DNA from 3 places in the Burkholderia sp. A9 genome. Region 1 is predicted to be linked to each of the others. Evidence: predicted binding sites of a transcription regulator. Region 1 holds the regulator's gene; each other region holds the start of a gene.
What was found. The regulator HrcA, encoded in region 1, represses chaperone genes, less so after heat shock. The targets are predictions, from matches to a motif close to TTAGCACTCNNNNNNNNNGAGTGCTAA.

Region 1 (5,521 bases):
CAGCAGATGGACCTGCTGCGCCACGCGCAGCATGCGGAGGTGTTCCGCATCCTGCTGATCGATCTGGCGGGGCAGCTGTCGGTCGAGCATGTGAGCGACCGCCTGTCCGAGCTGGCCGACGCGGTGCTCGACGTGACGATCGAAGTGGTCTGGTCGCAGCTCGCGAAGCGCCATCGCGACGCGCCGAAGTTCGCGGTGATCGCGTACGGCAAGCTCGGCGGCAAGGAGCTCGGCTACGCATCGGATCTCGACCTGATCTTCCTGTACGACGACCCCGACGAGCGCTCGGCGGACGTCTACACGACGTTCACGCGCCGGCTGATCACGTGGCTCACGACCGCCACCGGCGCGGGCGCGCTGTTCGACATCGACCTGCGGCTGCGGCCGAACGGCGAGGCCGGGCTGCTGGTCACCGATCTCGACGCGTTCCGCCGCTACCAGCTGCGCGAGGGCGATGCGGCGAACACGGCGTGGGTCTGGGAGCACCAGGCGCTGACGCGCGCGCGCTACAGCGCGGGCGACACGCAGATCGGCACGGACTTCGAGGCGATTCGCCAGCAGGTGCTGACGACGCCGCGCGACGGGGGCGTGCTCGCGAAGGAAATCGTCGACATGCGCGGCAAGGTGTTCGCCGGCCACCCGAACCAGACCGAGCTGTTCGACCTGAAGCACGATCGCGGCGGGATGGTCGACATCGAGTTCATCGTCCAGTACTGGGTGCTGCTGCATGCGTCGAGCGACGCCGAGCTGATCCGCAACACCGGCAATATCGCGCTGCTGCGCGAGGTCGCGCGGTTTGGCCTGATGGGCGAGGACGAGGCCGAGCGCGTCGGCGCCGCGTACCGCAAGTACCGCAAGCTGCAGCACAAGCTGCGGCTCGACGGGATGGAGAAGGCGCGGGTCGATCCGGCCCTGGTGGCCGACGAGCGGGCGGCCGTGACGGCGCTGTGGGAACGCGTGTTCGGGGCGGTTGAAACGGGCGTTTGAGTCGGGCGTTCGAATGGCGGGGCAGGGCGCACGCGAGCGAGCGGCCGCTCCACGGAAAAGACCGGCGCGGGCGCCGGTCTTTTTGCATGCGACAAACGGGTAACGGGTGGCGGCGTCAGGCCGCCAGCATTTCCTTCGCGTGCTTGCGCGTCGTCGCGGTGATCTCGAGCCCGCCGAGCATCCGCGCGACTTCCTCGACACGGCTCGCCCTGTCGAGAGGGTTGACCGACGAGACGGTGCCGCCGCGGTCGTCGGCGCCCTTCGCGACCTGGAAGTGATGGTCGCCGCGGGCGGCGACCTGCGGCAGGTGCGTCACGCACAGCACCTGGCGGTTGCGCCCGAGCTGGTGCAGCAGGCGGCCGACCACTTCGGCGACGCCGCCGCCGATCCCCGTGTCGACTTCGTCGAAAATCAGCGTGGGCGTCGGGCTGGCCGCACTCGCAATCACTGCGAGCGCGAGGCTGATCCGCGCGAGTTCGCCGCCCGACGCGACTTTCGCGAGCGGCCGCAGCGGCACGCCGGGGTGCCCGGCGACACGGAATTCGACCTGCTCGAGCCCGTGCGGGCCGCCGTCGGCGAGCGGCACGAGCGTGACGTCGAAGCTGCCGCCCGCCATCGACAGTTCCTGCATGCCGGCCGTGACGGCCGTGCCGAGCGTTCTGGCTGCCTGCGCGCGCGCCTTCGACAGGTGTTTTGCGTCGGCGAGATAGGCCTCCCATGCCTGCGCCTGCACGGCTTCGAGCGCGCCGAGATCGGCGGCCGCGTCGAGCGCGGCGAGCTGAGCGCGGCGTGCCGCATGTTCCTCGTGCAGCGTGTCGGGCGGCAGCCGGAACTTGCGGGCGGTCGAGTGCAGCGCGTCGAGGCGCGTTTCGACCTGGGCGAGCCGGGCCGGGTCGAGATCGAGGCGCTGCGCGTAGTGCGACAGCGAATAGACGGCTTCCTGCAGCTGGATCTCGGCCGGTTCGAGCGACGCAAGCGCGTCGCCGAGGCCGGTGTCGTAATCGGCCAGGCTGCGCAGTTTCGACACGATCGCGCCGAGTTGAGGGAGCATCGCGTCGTCGGCCTCCGACAGCGCGTTGAGCGCGCCCTGTACGCCGGCGATCAGGTTCGCCGAATGCGACAGGCGCTTGTGCTCGCTGCCGACTTCGTCCCATTCGCCCGGTTGCGGCGCGAGCTTGTCGAGTTCGGCGAGCTGCCATGCGAGCTTCTCGCGTTCGAGTTGCAACTCGCGCTCGTGTGCCTTCGCGGCATCGATCGCCTGTGTCGCGTCGCGCCATACGCGCCATGCGCGTGCGACGTTCGCGGCATCGGCGACGAGCCCCGCGTGCGTGTCGAACAGCTCGCGCTGCGCGTCGGGCCGCATCAGCAGCTGGTGCGCGTGCTGGCCGTGGATGTCGACCAGCATCTCGCCGAGCTCGCGCAGCTGCGCGAGCGTCGCGCTGGTGCCGTTGATGAACGCGCGCGAACGGCCGTTCGCGTCGATCACGCGGCGCAGCATCACGGTGTCCTCGGCGTCGAACGCGTGTTCGTCGAGCCAGCGCGCGACGCGGTCGTGCGGCGTGAACTCGGCGGTGATGTCGGCACGGCCGCAGCCGGCGCGCACGACGCTCGCGTCGGCGCGTTCGCCGAGCGCGAGGGCCAGGGCGTCGATCAGGATCGATTTGCCGGCGCCGGTTTCGCCGGAAAAGACGGTAAAGCCGCTGTCGAATTCGAGATCGAGCGCGGCGACGATGACGAAGTCGCGAATCGAGAGGTGGCGGAGCATGGTGTCGGGCGGAGGTGCGTCAGGACGCCTTGTCGTCTTCGTTCGATGCGTGTTCGTTCCAGTGCAGCTTCTTGCGCAGCGTCGCGTAGTAGCTGTAGCCGATCGGGTGCAGGAACGGCACCGTGTGCTTCGAGCGGCGCACCTCGATCGTGTCGTTCAGCTCCAGCGCGGTGAACGACTGCATGTCGAAGTTCACGTTGACGTCGCGCCCGCCGACGATCTGGATCGCGATCTTCGAATCGTCGGGCAGCACGATCGGCCGGTTCGACAGCGCATGCGGCGCGATCGGCACGAGCACGATGCCCTGAAGCTGCGGATGCAGGATCGGGCCGGCCGACGACAGCGCGTATGCGGTCGAGCCGGTCGGCGTGGCGACGATCAGGCCGTCCGAACGCTGGTTGTACATGTAGCGGCCGTCGACCGACGCGCGCAGCTCGACCATCCCCGAGAAGCCGCTGCGGGTCACGACGACGTCGTTGAACGCGATCGCGTGGTAGATCGGCTCACCGTCGCGCATGATCCGGGCCTCGAGCAGCGAGCGCTCCTCGCGCTCGAACTTGCCCGACAGGATCACCGGGACGCGCGCCTGCATGTCGGCCGCCGCGATGTCCGTGATGAAGCCGAGCCGCCCGTGGTTGATCCCGATCAGCGGTGTCTTGTACGGCGCGAGCTGGCGCCCGATGCCGAGCATCGTGCCGTCGCCGCCGAGCACGACCGCCACGTCCGCGCGCGCCCCGATTTCCGCCGGGGTGAGCGCCGGATAGCCGGAGATGCCGATCTCGCGCGCGGTGTCGGCCTCGAACACGACCTCGAAGCCGAGCTTCGCGATGCAGCCAGCCAGCGTGGCGAGCGGCTCGGCGATACCGGGCGTGTTGCTCCGGCCGACGAGCGCGACAGTGTTGAACTGATTACCGGTTTTCATGCCGGCATTACACCATAGCTCGTTGACGAAAAGAACCGGCTGTGCACAGACGGGGCCGGATCGGGTCGGGCTGCGCGACGGTGGCCGTGGATACTCGCCGCGGTCGCGCGGTTGCGCTAAAATTTTCCACCATGCTAGATCCTCGCGCACGAACCCTCCTGAAAACCCTGATCGAACGGTATATCGCCGACGGTCAGCCGGTCGGCTCGCGCACGTTGTCCCGTTATTCCGGGCTTGAGCTGAGCCCGGCGACGATCCGCAACGTGATGTCCGACCTGGAGGAGCTCGGCCTCGTGTCGAGCCCGCACACGTCGGCCGGCCGCATCCCGACGCCGCGGGGCTATCGCCTGTTCGTCGACACGATGCTGACGGTCGAGGCGCCGATCGACGCCGAGGCCGTCGCGCGGCAGGTACAGAACACGCTGCAGGCCGGCGAACCGCAGCAGCGGGTGGTGGCGGCCGCGGCGAGCGTGCTGTCGAACCTGTCGCAGTTCGCGGGCGTCGTGCTGACACCGCGCCGCAGCCACGTGTTCAAGCAGATCGAGTTCATGCGCCTGTCGGACAAGCGCATCCTGCTGATCATCGTCACCCCCGAGGGCGACGTGCAGAACCGGATGCTCGCGACGCCGCGCGACTATTCGCCGTCGCAGCTGACCGAGGCGTCCAACTACATCAATGCGCACTTCGCCGGCCTGTCGTTCGACGAGGTGCGCCGCCGCCTGCGCGACGAGATCGACCAGCTGCGCGGCGACATGACCACGCTGATGCACGCGGCCGTGACGGCCAGCACCGAGGTGCCCGACACCGAGGACACGGTGCTCATTTCCGGCGAGCGCAACCTGCTCGAAGTGGCGGATCTGTCGTCCGACATGGCGCGCCTGCGCAAGCTGTTCGACGTATTCGACCAAAAGACGGGCCTCCTGCAACTGCTCGACGTGTCGAGCCACGCCCAGGGCGTGCAGATCTTCATCGGCGGCGAATCGACGCTCGTGCCGATCGAGGAAATGAGCGTCGTCACCGCGCCGTACGAGGTGAACGGCCAGATCGTCGGCACGCTCGGCGTGATCGGCCCGACCCGCATGGCGTACAACCGCGTGATCCCGATCGTCGACATCACCGCGCGCCTGCTGTCGCTCACACTGAGCCAGCAGTAGCCGGCGCCGACACCGTTCCGCCATCGTGCCGCGGCACCGGGCGCGCCGCCAGTCGGCCGAACGGCCAGCCGACCCGAGCGAGGCGGCCCGCTATAATTGAGGGCCGTCCGACTGCGTGCCCCGAGCACGTTCCTGCCCATGCGTTTCGATCTTGAGCCGCCTTCGAGCGTCGCAGCTGCCCATCGCATCGGCGTGCTGCTGATCAACCTCGGCACGCCCGACGCCCCGACCCCGCGCGCGGTGCGGCGCTATCTGGCCGAATTCCTGTCGGATCCCCGCGTCGTCGAAATCCCGCAGGTCGTCTGGCAGGTGCTGCTGCGCACGCTGATCCTGCCGCTGCGCGGGCGCGCGTCCGCGAAGAAATACGCGGCCGTCTGGATGCCCGAGGGCTCGCCGCTGCGCGTGTACACCGAGCGCCAGACCGACGGCGTGCGGCACCTGCTCGCGTCGAACGGCTACCAGGTGATGGTCGACTACGCGATGCGCTACGGCAGCCCGAACATTGCGCAGGCGCTTGCGCAGTTCAAGCGCGCGGGCGTCGAGCGCGTGCTGCTGATGCCGATGTATCCGCAATATTCGGCGTCGACCACCGCGACGGCATTCGATGCCGCGTTCGGCGCGCTCGCGCGGATGCGCAACCAGCCGGAAGTGCGCACGGTGCGGCATTACGCCGACCATCCGGCCTACATCCAC
Region 2 (5,521 bases), on a different contig from region 1:
TTTTCCGACATCGACGCGGTGCGCCGCGTGGTCGAGCGCTGCAACCAGATTCCGGTGCATCCGCGCCATCCGTACGCGGGCGACCTCGTGTTCACCGCATTCTCGGGCTCGCACCAGGACGCGATCCGCAAGGGCTTCGCGCAGCAGCGCCCCGACGCGGTGTGGGAAGTGCCGTACCTGCCGATCGACCCGGCCGACCTCGGCCGCAGCTACGACGCGGTGATCCGTGTGAACAGCCAGTCCGGCAAGGGCGGCGCGACGTTCCTGCTCGAACGCGGGATGGGCTTCACGCCGACGCGCCGCGTGCAGATCGAATTCAGCCACGCGGTGCAGACGCTCGCCGACGCATCCGGCGAGGAAGTGACCGGCGACGCGATCTGCGCGCTGTTCGCCCGCGAATTCTTCGAGACCGACGGCCCGGCCACGCGCCATGGCGACGGCGCGCGCTGGCAGAACCGCGAGATCGCCGGTGCGCAGCCGGCCGACGCGACGCCCGAGGACGCGGTGCAACGCGCGGCGGCAGCCTTCGCGACGGTGGCCGGCGCGACGATCGACGTCGCGTCGTGCGAACACGCGCGCACGACGGACGGACGGATCGCGGTATCGGTCGGCTGCCGGGTCGGCGATGCGCCGCTGCGGCATGGCGTCGGGCTGCACGCCGATACGGCGAGCGCCGCGCTCGACGCGGTCGTCAGCGCGATCAACCGCTCGGCCTGGCACTGCGCCGACCGCCGCGCGGCGGCCTGAGCGTCGGGCTTCGATTCAGGGTTTGAACGTCAGCGAGCGGAGCGTGACCGCCCGTGCGCCGCGCGATCCGCGCGGCACGGGCCAACAAAAAGCGGCCCAGAAGGCCGCTTCGGTCGGGACATGAAAAGGAGCGCCACGCGCGCTCATGTCTCGGTTGCGCACCGCGTCGCCTGCCATGCCAGCAGGCGCCAGCGGCCCTGCTCATGGGTATGGACCGCGGTATAGGCGATCGGGAAGACCAGCCCGCCGTTGTTCGTTTCCATCTCGATCAACGCGCGCCCGGTGACGACGCAGGTTGCGTCGCCGACCGGCAGCAGATCCTGCGACTGGATCTCGATCTGGCGATAGCGCCGGCGACCGGCGACGATGGCGTCGATGAACTGCTGCTTGGATTCGCGTTTGCCGTTGGTGTGCACGAAGAACACCTTGTCCGACAATTGCGCGTCGAGCGCCTCGCCGTCCCCGTCCACCATCGCCCGGAACCGATCGCGCTCGAGCGCGCGGATCGCATCGATCACCTTCGCCATCGCCTGACTCCTCGGCAACGCGCCCGCCGTGCGCGGGCGTGCGGATCAGAAGTTGTACTGCACGTAGAACTGGTGGAAATTTATACCAGGATTCGGCTCTTTGATACCCGCGTTAGACACATGTTCAAAACGGTAGCCGACCTGATACTGTTGCCGTTGGCCGAACTGCACGCCCACGCCCGCAGTAGGCGCGAACTGGAATGCGGTCGACAGCGAGAAGTTGTCCGAGATCGTCGGATGCGTCAGAACCCGGACGCCGCCGCCGGCCTCGATGAACGGGCGAATCTGCCCCGCGCTCTTGATGAAGCGGAACATCGGCGTCACCCCGAATTCGCCGATGCTGCTGTGAACGTTGCCGCTCGTGTGCCAGTAGCCTGCGTGCCCTTCCACCACGAACGCAAAGTGCCAGCCGCCGATTTCCCACCAGTTCCAGCCCGGATCCCACACCACGCCGAGATCGCCCTTGTCGATCCCGTGCCGATCGGAAAACCCGCCGCCCGCCTGGATCCCCCACCGATCCGCGAACGCGGCACCCGATCCGCCCAGCAGCGACGCCGCCAGCATCGCGTGCAACGCAAACCGGCTACGAGGCCGGCGATTCTTCTTATTGTTCATCTGACACTCCAACTTTGTGGGTTGAATGGAGCCTGCCGCAGCGGCCTGGCCCGAGCGAACTGAATGGTATGGTAAAGGACTTTTCGGATCGGCATCACGAAACGAAATTGTTTGCTTCCAAAACTACAAAAATCGAAATCGTCTACTGATTACTATCAGAAACAATAACTTACGGAACTTCATCACGCCATCCCGGTCGCAAATTAGACTATCGACTCGACAAGTTCGATAGAAAATCGGGAACTCCGATGCCCCCGCACCCTCTAAGGAATTAGCACTCGGATTGCGGGAGTGCTAAGATGGCCCTCGGAATCTCATCCGAGACCAAGGGTTTGTCCCTGATTCCAAAGGAGTTTTTTAGTGAGCCACGCTCTGACCCTTCCGAACACCCTGAGCCCGACGCCGGCCAAGGCCGAATCGGCAGGCTCGCTGGCGCTCGCAACTCAATCGATGTTGCCGGGCCAGCTTGGCAACATCGACGCGTATATCCAGGCCGTCAACCGGATTCCCCTGCTGACCGCCGAAGAGGAACGCCAGTACGCGACCGAATTCCGCGACGACAACAACCTCGACTCGGCACGCCGTCTCGTGCTGTCGCACCTGCGGCTCGTCGTGTCGATCGCGCGCAACTATCTCGGCTACGGCCTGCCGCACGGCGACCTGATCCAGGAAGGCAACATCGGCCTGATGAAGGCCGTGAAGCGCTTCGATCCGGCGCAGAACGTGCGTCTCGTGTCGTACGCGATCCACTGGATCAAGGCCGAGATCCACGAGTACATCCTGCGCAACTGGCGGATGGTGAAGGTCGCGACGACGAAGGCGCAGCGCAAGCTGTTCTTCAACCTGCGCAGCCACAAGAAGAGCATGCAGGCGATGACGCCCGAGGAAATCGACGGCCTCGCGCAGGAGCTCAACGTCAAGCGCGAAGACGTGACCGAGATGGAAACGCGCCTGTCGGGCGGCGACATCGCGCTCGAAGGGCAGGTCGAGGACGGCGAGGAGTCGTATGCGCCGATCGCCTACCTGGCCGATTCGCACAACGAGCCGACCGCCGTGCTGGCCGCGCGTCAGCGCGACATGCTGCAGACGGACGGTATCGCACAGGCGCTGGAAGCGCTCGACGCACGCAGCCGCCGGATCATCGAGGCGCGCTGGCTGCACGTCGACGACGACGGCTCGGGCGGCTCGACGCTGCACGATCTCGCCGCCGAATTCGGCGTGTCGGCGGAACGCATCCGCCAGATCGAAGCGAGCGCAATGAAAAAGATGCGCACCGCCCTCGCCGAATACGCGTAAATCCCTGGCGATTTAGAGCGCCTCATCGAAAACCGCTGCCCGACCGGCAGCGGTTTTTTTTCGCCCGTCTGTTTCGCTGCTTTCACGCGCTTCTGCACGCGCTTCTCCGCCCGTTTCTCTACCGATTAATTGACCTGATTCATCAGGTATTAGGCCGTTTGCGCGCCCCTTCCGCATAACCTTGATCTGCCTCAACTTTTGCCCCCCGTTTCGCGACGGTCTGCCGCAGCGCAGCACTCGGCATCGGAAAGCCGTCCTTTTAAAATTGGCATGTAAGGCGCAAAAGGATTAACACAGCTTCACGGCCGTCATAAATCCGACGTAAAGTCGCCCCAAATCCGACGTAAATCGATTCAGGATAATCGCCTTGATCTCGATCAATAAAGAGCCTGCGCCGCCTCCCCCGCGGCCGGCCGGCACGATCGGCTGGCGCGCGCGCGTCGCCGCGTGGGCACGCGGCCCAACCCTCGCCCGCGACATCACCCTGGTGCTGATCGTCAAGCTGATCCTCCTGATGTCGCTCAAATACGCATTCTTCAATCATCCGCAGGCCGAGCACATGTCGCTGCCGCCTGCCGCCGTCGCCGAGAAGCTGCTCTCGGTGCCGGCGCCAGCATCTACCGAGGGAGACCACCATGATAAGTAGTGAAGTCGTCGATCTGTCGCGTCTGCAGTTCGGCATCACGGCGCTCTACCACTTCCTGTTCGTGCCGTTGACGCTCGGCCTGTCCTGGCTGCTCGTCATCATGGAAGCCGTCTACGTGATGACCGGCAAGCAGGTCTACAAGGACATGACCCAGTTCTGGGGCAAGCTGTTCGGGATCAACTTCGCGATGGGCGTGACGACCGGCATCACGCTCGAATTCCAGTTCGGCACGAACTGGTCGTATTACTCGCACTACGTCGGCGACATCTTCGGCGTACCGCTCGCGGTCGAAGGCCTGATGGCGTTCTTCCTCGAATCGACCTTCGTCGGCCTGTTCTTCTTCGGCTGGAACCGCCTGTCGAAGGTCAAGCACCTGATGGTCACGTTCCTCGTCGCGCTGGGCTCGAACCTGTCCGCGCTGTGGATCCTCGTCGCGAACGGCTGGATGAACAACCCGGTCGGCGCCGAGTTCAACTACCAGACGATGCGCATGGAGATGACGAGCCTGTTCGACGTGCTGTTCAACCCCGTCGCGCAGGTGAAGTTCGTGCATACGGTGTCGGCCGGCTACGTGTCGGCGGCGATGTTCGTGCTCGGCGTGTCGTCGTGGTACCTGCTGAAGAAGCGCGACGTCGACTTCGCGCTGCGCTCGTTCGCGGTCGCGGCCGGCTTCGGCCTCGCGGCGACGCTCTGCGTGATCGTGCTCGGCGACGAATCGGGCTATACGACCGGCGAAGTGCAGAAGATGAAGCTCGCCGCGATCGAATCCGAATGGGAAACGCAGTCGGCACCCGCGTCGTTCACGCTGATCGGGATTCCGAACCAGGAAGAACAGCGCACCGACTACGCGATCAAGATCCCGTACGCGCTCGGCCTGATCGCGACGCGCTCGATCGACGAACCGGTGATCGGCCTGCGCGAGCTCGCGAAGCACAGCGAGGAGCACATCCAGAGCGGGATGATTGCGTACGGCGCGCTGCAGAAGATCAAGCAGGGCGACACGAGCGACGCGACCCGCGCGCTGTTCGACCAGCACAAGCAGTACCTCGGCTACGGGCTGATGCTCAAGCAGTTCACGCCGAACGTGGTCGATGCGACGCCCGAGCAGATCAAGGCCGCCGCGAAGAAGACGATCCCGCCAGTCGCGCCCGTGTTCTTCTCGTTCCGGATCATGGTGGCTCTCGGCTTCCTGTTCGTCGCGACGTTCATTGCCGCGTTCTGGTTCTGCGCGCGCCGCGAACTGCTGCAGGACAACCGCCGCTGGTTCCTGCGCTATGCGGTGTGGGCGATCCCGCTGCCGTGGATCGCGATCGAATTCGGCTGGATCGTCGCCGAGCTCGGCCGCCAGCCGTGGACGATCGCCGGCGTGCTGCCGACGCACCTGTCCGCGTCCAGCCTGAAGCCGAGCGACCTGTACCTGAGTCTCGCGGGCTTTGTCCTGTTCTATACCGTGCTGTTCGTCATCGAGATCAAGCTGATGTTCAAGTACGCGCGTCTCGGCCCGTCGTCGCTGCACACCGGCCGCTATCACCACGAACTCGCCGCTGCCGGCGAGCGCGCCGCGGTTTGAGCACGCCCCTGCAACGGAACAAGGAATCGCTATGGACTATGCAACTCTCAAGCTGATCTGGTGGCTGCTCGTCGGCGTACTGCTGATCGGCTTCGCCGTCACCGACGGCTTCGACATGGG
Region 3 (5,521 bases), on a different contig from region 1:
GCGCTAAAAAATCCGTCGTGCGGGCCGGATTCCGCCGCATAATGGCTGCAAAGTGCGGCCTGCCGGGCAACACAGGGCAAAAAAAGGCCCACTCGCCCCGCCGTCCGCATCTCCGTCGCTTCCCCGTTTTTTCTTGCCCCATTTTTACATGTCCAGCAACGCCCCTCCGATCGTCCTCACCTTCGGCCTGTCCGATCCCACCGGCGGCTCCGGCCTCCAAGCCGATCTGATGACCCTGGCGAGCATGGGCTGTCACGGCGTATCCGTCCTGACGGGCTATACCGTGCGCGACTCGGCCGCCTGCGACGAAGTGACCGGCCTCGATCCCGATGTCGTCGCCGCCCAGGCGCGCATGCTGCTCGAGGACATGCCGGTTGCCGCGTTCAAGATCGGCGCGGCGACGCGCGCGGAAGTCGTGAGCGCGATCGCCGAAGTGGTCGCCGACTACGACGGCGTGCCGCTCGTGCTCGCGCCGGACTTCACGCTCGACGACGAGCACGTCCTTGCCGCCGACGACCTGCGCGAATCGATCGCCGACCTGCTCGCGCCGCAAACGACGCTGCTGGTCGCCGACTACGCGACGCTGATCGCGCTCGCGCAGCCGGACGGCGATGCCGAGGCGCCAAATCTCGACGCGGCCGTGTCGCACCTGCTGTCGCAGGGCTGCGAATACATCCTGTCGTCGGAGACGGGCTCGCACCGGCTCGTCAACACGCTGTACGGCGAGGAAGGCCAGCTTCGCGAAGACATGTGGGATCGCTCGCCGCACCGGCTGATGGGCATCACCGACACGCTCGGCGCGGCGATCGCCGCGCTGCTCGCCAATGGCCAGGAGCCGCCCGAAGCGGTTCGCGAAGCGCAGGAGTACCTGTACCAGGCGGTACGCGACGCGTTCCGGCCCGGCATGGGCGCGTACCTGCCCGACCGGTTCTTCTGGGCCCGCAGCAATGACGATGCGGATACGCCGCCGGCCGTGAAGGCCGATCCGGTGCCGAGGACTTCGCACCGGCATTGACGCACGCATGGCGGCCCTGCGCCGCCGTCGCGCGCGCCTGATCATCGCTTCGGGGCGGCACGGCCGCCCCTTTTCGTGCGCGTCGCGAATTCCGCGCGCGCAAATAAAAAAAGACCCGCATCGCTGCGGGTCTTTTCTTTTGGCTGGAACGCGCATCGCTGCGCGTTCCGGACACCATCGACCGAAGTCGATTACATGTCCATGCCCATGCCGCCCATGCCGCCCGGCATGCCGCCGGCCATCGGTGCGTCTTCCTTCGGCAGTTCTGCGACAGCTGCGTCCGTCGTCAGCAGCAGGCCTGCAACCGAAGCTGCGTTCTGCAGTGCGGTGCGCGTGACCTTGGTCGGGTCGACGACGCCGGCTTCAACCATGTCGACGTACTCGCCCGTTGCTGCGTTGTAGCCGTAGTTGCCCGTGCCTGCAGCAACTGCCGCCACCACGACGCTGGCTTCTTCGCCGCCGTTCGTGACGATCTGGCGCAGCGGCTCTTCCATTGCGCGCAGCACGATCTTGATGCCGGCGTTCTGGTCGGCGTTCGCGCCGGTCAGGGCTGCGATCGCGGTGCGAGCGCGGATCAGCGCAACGCCGCCGCCTGCCACGATGCCTTCTTCCACAGCTGCGCGCGTTGCGTGCAGTGCGTCTTCGACACGTGCCTTCTTTTCCTTCATTTCGACTTCGGTCGCAGCACCGACCTTGATCACTGCCACGCCGCCGGCCAGCTTGGCCACGCGCTCTTGCAGCTTTTCACGGTCGTAGTCCGACGTCGCTTCTTCGATTTGCGTGCGAACTTGCTTGACGCGCGCTTCGATGTTCACGGCTTCGCCTGCGCCGTCGATGATCGTCGTGTTTTCCTTGCCCACTTCGATGCGCTTCGCCTGGCCCAGTTCTGCCAGCGTTGCCTTCTCGAGCGTCAGGCCGGTTTCTTCCGCGACGACTTGACCGCCGGTCAGGATCGCGATGTCTTCCAGCATGGCCTTGCGGCGATCGCCGAAGCCCGGCGCCTTGACCGCAACGGTCTTCAGGATGCCGCGGATGTTGTTGACGACCAGCGTTGCGAGCGCTTCGCCTTCGACGTCTTCAGCGATGATCAGCAGCGGACGGCCAGCCTTCGCGACTTGCTCGAGCACCGGCAGCAGATCACGGATGTTCGACACCTTCTTGTCGTGCAGCAGCACGAACGGGTTGTCGAGGACGGCGACTTGCTTGTCCGGGTTGTTGATGAAGTACGGCGACAGGTAGCCGCGGTCGAACTGCATGCCTTCGACGACGTCGAGTTCGTCGGCGAGCGACTTGCCGTCTTCGACGGTGATCACGCCTTCCTTGCCGACCTTGTCCATCGCTTCAGCGATGCGATCGCCGATCGACGTGTCGCTGTTCGCCGAGATCGAGCCGACCTGTGCGATTTCCTTGTTCGTCGTGCACGGCTTGCTGATCTTCTTCAGCTCTTCGACAGCCGCTGCGACTGCCTTGTCGATGCCGCGCTTCAGGTCCATCGGGTTCATGCCCGATGCGACGTACTTCATGCCTTCGCGAACGATCGATTGCGCGAGGACGGTTGCCGTCGTCGTGCCGTCGCCTGCGTTGTCGCTGGTCTTGGAAGCCACTTCCTTGACCATTTGCGCGCCCATGTTCTGGAGCTTGTCCTTCAGCTCGATTTCCTTCGCGACCGACACACCGTCCTTGGTGACCGTCGGGCCGCCGAAGCTGCGCTCGAGCACGACGTTGCGGCCCTTCGGACCCAGCGTGACCTTGACTGCGTTGGCGAGAATGTTCACGCCTTCGACCATCTTCGAACGGGCGGAATCGCCGAATACGACGTCTTTAGCTGCCATCTTCTAACTCCTTGAATTCTTGGGAATATGTACCGTCGGTGGACGCTTACTGCGCGTTGACCACGGCCATGATGTCTTCTTCGCGCATGACCAGCAGTTCCTGGCCGTCGACCTTGACGGTCTGACCAGCGTACTTGCCGAACAGGACGCGATCGCCGACCTTCACGTCGAGCGCGATCGCCGCGCCCTTGTCGTCGCGCTTGCCCGGGCCGACCGCGAGGATCTCGCCTTGATCCGGCTTCTCAGCAGCAGCTTCGGGGATCACGATGCCCGAGGCGGTCTTGGTTTCCTGATCCAGGCGCTTGACGATCACGCGATCGTGCAAAGGACGAAGGTTCATATTCACTCCTCTCTTGACTGAGATTGAAGAACGCTTAGGGAATCTGCCCGGCGGATCGCCCGGCAGAGAATTGTTAGCACTCTCGTGCAGCGAGTGCTAATTATATGGACGGGTTTTGACAAATTCAAGAAGGGGAACCCGACGAATTTTCGCGGCGGCAAAGCGCCGGGCAAACCACACGAAACCAGAGAAAACCCCTTTAAAAACAAAATCCTGAGCAATCCGCATCGGCATGATCGGCGCGCGCGCGGCGCCCTGAAAATCATTCAGCCCCGTTTTGACACCGGGTAAGCACGGAGTTCCGGCGGCCGGCGACGTCGCAAGAAAAAACCTGCGCGAGCGCCGGAGCCGTCCATCGCAACACCCGCTTCGCGCACGTCGGACTCCCCTCGCGCCGGGCTCCTCGCCGCGCCATCGATCCGGATCGATTCATTCATTTTTATTACGCCGATCTTACAGTTTATCTCGACACAAAACGTGCTCGACGCCCATCCGTAAGCCGCCCCATTACATTCAGTAATTTAGATGCGAATCATTCTCGTTTACATTGACTTTCGCATTTGACACTTCTACGATGCGCCGCGTTGCGTTCATCTTCGTGCCCTGGCCAAACGGTGCCGAGCGTCCGGACAGCGACCGACATGCAGGACTCCACACTAAATAGAACCAGGGATTTGATATGAAGTTTGCGTCGTTCCAGGGAGACAGCCTCCGCGCCCGGATGCGTCCCGCCGCGTGCGCGGCCCTCGTCGCCGGCGCGGCGCTCGCCAGCGCTGCCGCTTACGCGGACACGCCGGTCGACGCGCAACCCGAAGCGCCCGAGGCCGACCTCGCGATCCAGGCGAAGCCGACCAACATGCTGACCGGCATCTGGACCCGCCAGAACCTGCTCGGCGACATGGGCGGCATCCGCCCGTGGCTCGGCAAGTACGGCGCGACGCTGCAGATCACCGAAACCAGCGAATACCTCGCGAACCTGCGCGGCGGCCTGAACCGCGGCGGCACCTACGACGGGCTGACGACGGCCACGCTGACGGTCGACACGCAGAAGGCGATCGGCCTGCCCGGCGGCACGTTCAACGTTAGCGCGCTGCAGATCCACGGCCGCAACCTGAGCGCGGCGAACCTCGGCACGCTCAACACCGCGAGCGGCATCGAGGCGCAGGACACGACGCGCCTGTGGGAGCTGTGGTACCAGCAGTCGTTCCTCGACAAGCGCGTCGACGTGAAGATCGGCCAGCAGAGCCTGGACCAGGAATTCATGGTCAGCACGTACGCGAACGGCTTCGTCAACACGATGTTCGGCTGGCCCGCGCTGCCGTCGTACGACCTGCCGAGCGGCGGCCCCGCGTATCCGCTCGCCGGCCTCGGCGTGCGCGTGCGCGGCCAGATCACGCCGAAGCTCACCGCGCTCGCGGGCGTGTTCGACGGCGATCCGCTCGGCAACAACCCGAACAACCTCAGCGGCACGAACTTCAACCTGCACAACGGCACGCTCTACATCGGCGAGTTGCAGTACGCGCTGAACCAGCCGTCCGACGGCGAGATGGACACCGGCCGCTCGGCCGGGCTGCCGGGCACCTACAAGATCGGCGTCTGGTATCACAACGGCCGCTTCGCGGACCAGAACGTCGGCACCGACGGGCTGTCGCTCGCGGATTCCGCCTCGAACGGCAACGCGCAGCAGCATCACGGCAACTACAGCTTCTACGCGGTGGCCGACCAGATGATCTGGCGCCCCGACCCGAGCGGCCCGAGAAGCCTCGGCGTGTTCGCGCGCGTGATGGGCGCGCCGGGCGATCGCAACCTCGTGAGCTTCGCGGCCAACGCGGGCGTCGTGCTGAAGGCGCCGTTCGCCGGCCGCGACAACGACAGCGTCGGCCTCGCCGTCACGTACATCCAGGTCGGCAGCCACGTGACCGACCTCGACCAGGCCGCGCAGCAGGCCGCGGCCAGCCCGTACGGCGTGCGCACCCGCGAGACGACGCTCGAAGCGACCTACCAGTACCAGGTCAACCCGTGGTGGATCGTCCAGGCCGACGCGCAGTACACGTTCAATGCCGGCGCCGGCCAGAACCCCAACGACGCAACCCAGCCGCTGCGCAACACGTTCGTGCTCGGCGCGCGTACGACGATCACGTTCTGAGCGACGCGCCCACGCCACCCGCACCTGTCGCCCATTTTCGCGCGCCGCCCGGGCGGCGTGCTCCCCAGGAGACTCACATGATCCAATCCGCCCCGCTTCGCCGCCTCGCGACGGGCGCACTGGCCGCCGCCGCGCTGACGGCCGCCGCCGGCGCACTCGCCGAGCCGCAAGGTTTCCTCGAGACCCTG

Region 2: a site for HrcA is predicted at 2,161-2,187, ahead of rpoH (RNA polymerase sigma factor RpoH). Genes of this name have one in related genera too.
Region 3: a site for HrcA is predicted at 3,261-3,287, ahead of groES (co-chaperone GroES). Genes of this name have one in related genera too.

The regions. Positions count from the first base shown of each region.
Region 1 is NZ_JSZN01000033.1:90,337-95,857, reverse strand. Features, by position in the region: gene glnE (bifunctional [glutamate--ammonia ligase]-adenylyl-L-tyrosine phosphorylase/[glutamate--ammonia-ligase] adenylyltransferase) at 1-987, shown strand, start outside; gene recN (DNA repair protein RecN) at 1,103-2,752, opposite strand; gene PI86_RS13920 (NAD kinase) at 2,772-3,674, opposite strand; gene hrcA (heat-inducible transcriptional repressor HrcA) at 3,806-4,828, shown strand; gene hemH (ferrochelatase) at 4,967-5,521, shown strand, end outside.
Region 2 is NZ_JSZN01000018.1:50,061-55,581, reverse strand. Features, by position in the region: gene leuA (2-isopropylmalate synthase) at 1-747, shown strand, start outside; gene PI86_RS10375 (nuclear transport factor 2 family protein) at 891-1,274, opposite strand; gene pagL (lipid A 3-O-deacylase PagL) at 1,320-1,889, opposite strand; gene rpoH (RNA polymerase sigma factor RpoH) at 2,250-3,185, shown strand; gene cydP (cytochrome oxidase putative small subunit CydP) at 3,553-3,831, shown strand; gene PI86_RS10355 (cytochrome ubiquinol oxidase subunit I) at 3,821-5,401, shown strand; gene cydB (cytochrome d ubiquinol oxidase subunit II) at 5,433-5,521, shown strand, end outside.
Region 3 is NZ_JSZN01000039.1:39,879-45,399, forward strand. Features, by position in the region: gene PI86_RS14825 (hydroxymethylpyrimidine/phosphomethylpyrimidine kinase) at 149-1,015, shown strand; gene groL (chaperonin GroEL) at 1,207-2,847, opposite strand; gene groES (co-chaperone GroES) at 2,894-3,187, opposite strand; gene PI86_RS14845 (carbohydrate porin) at 3,867-5,333, shown strand; gene PI86_RS14850 (hypothetical protein) at 5,411-5,521, shown strand, end outside.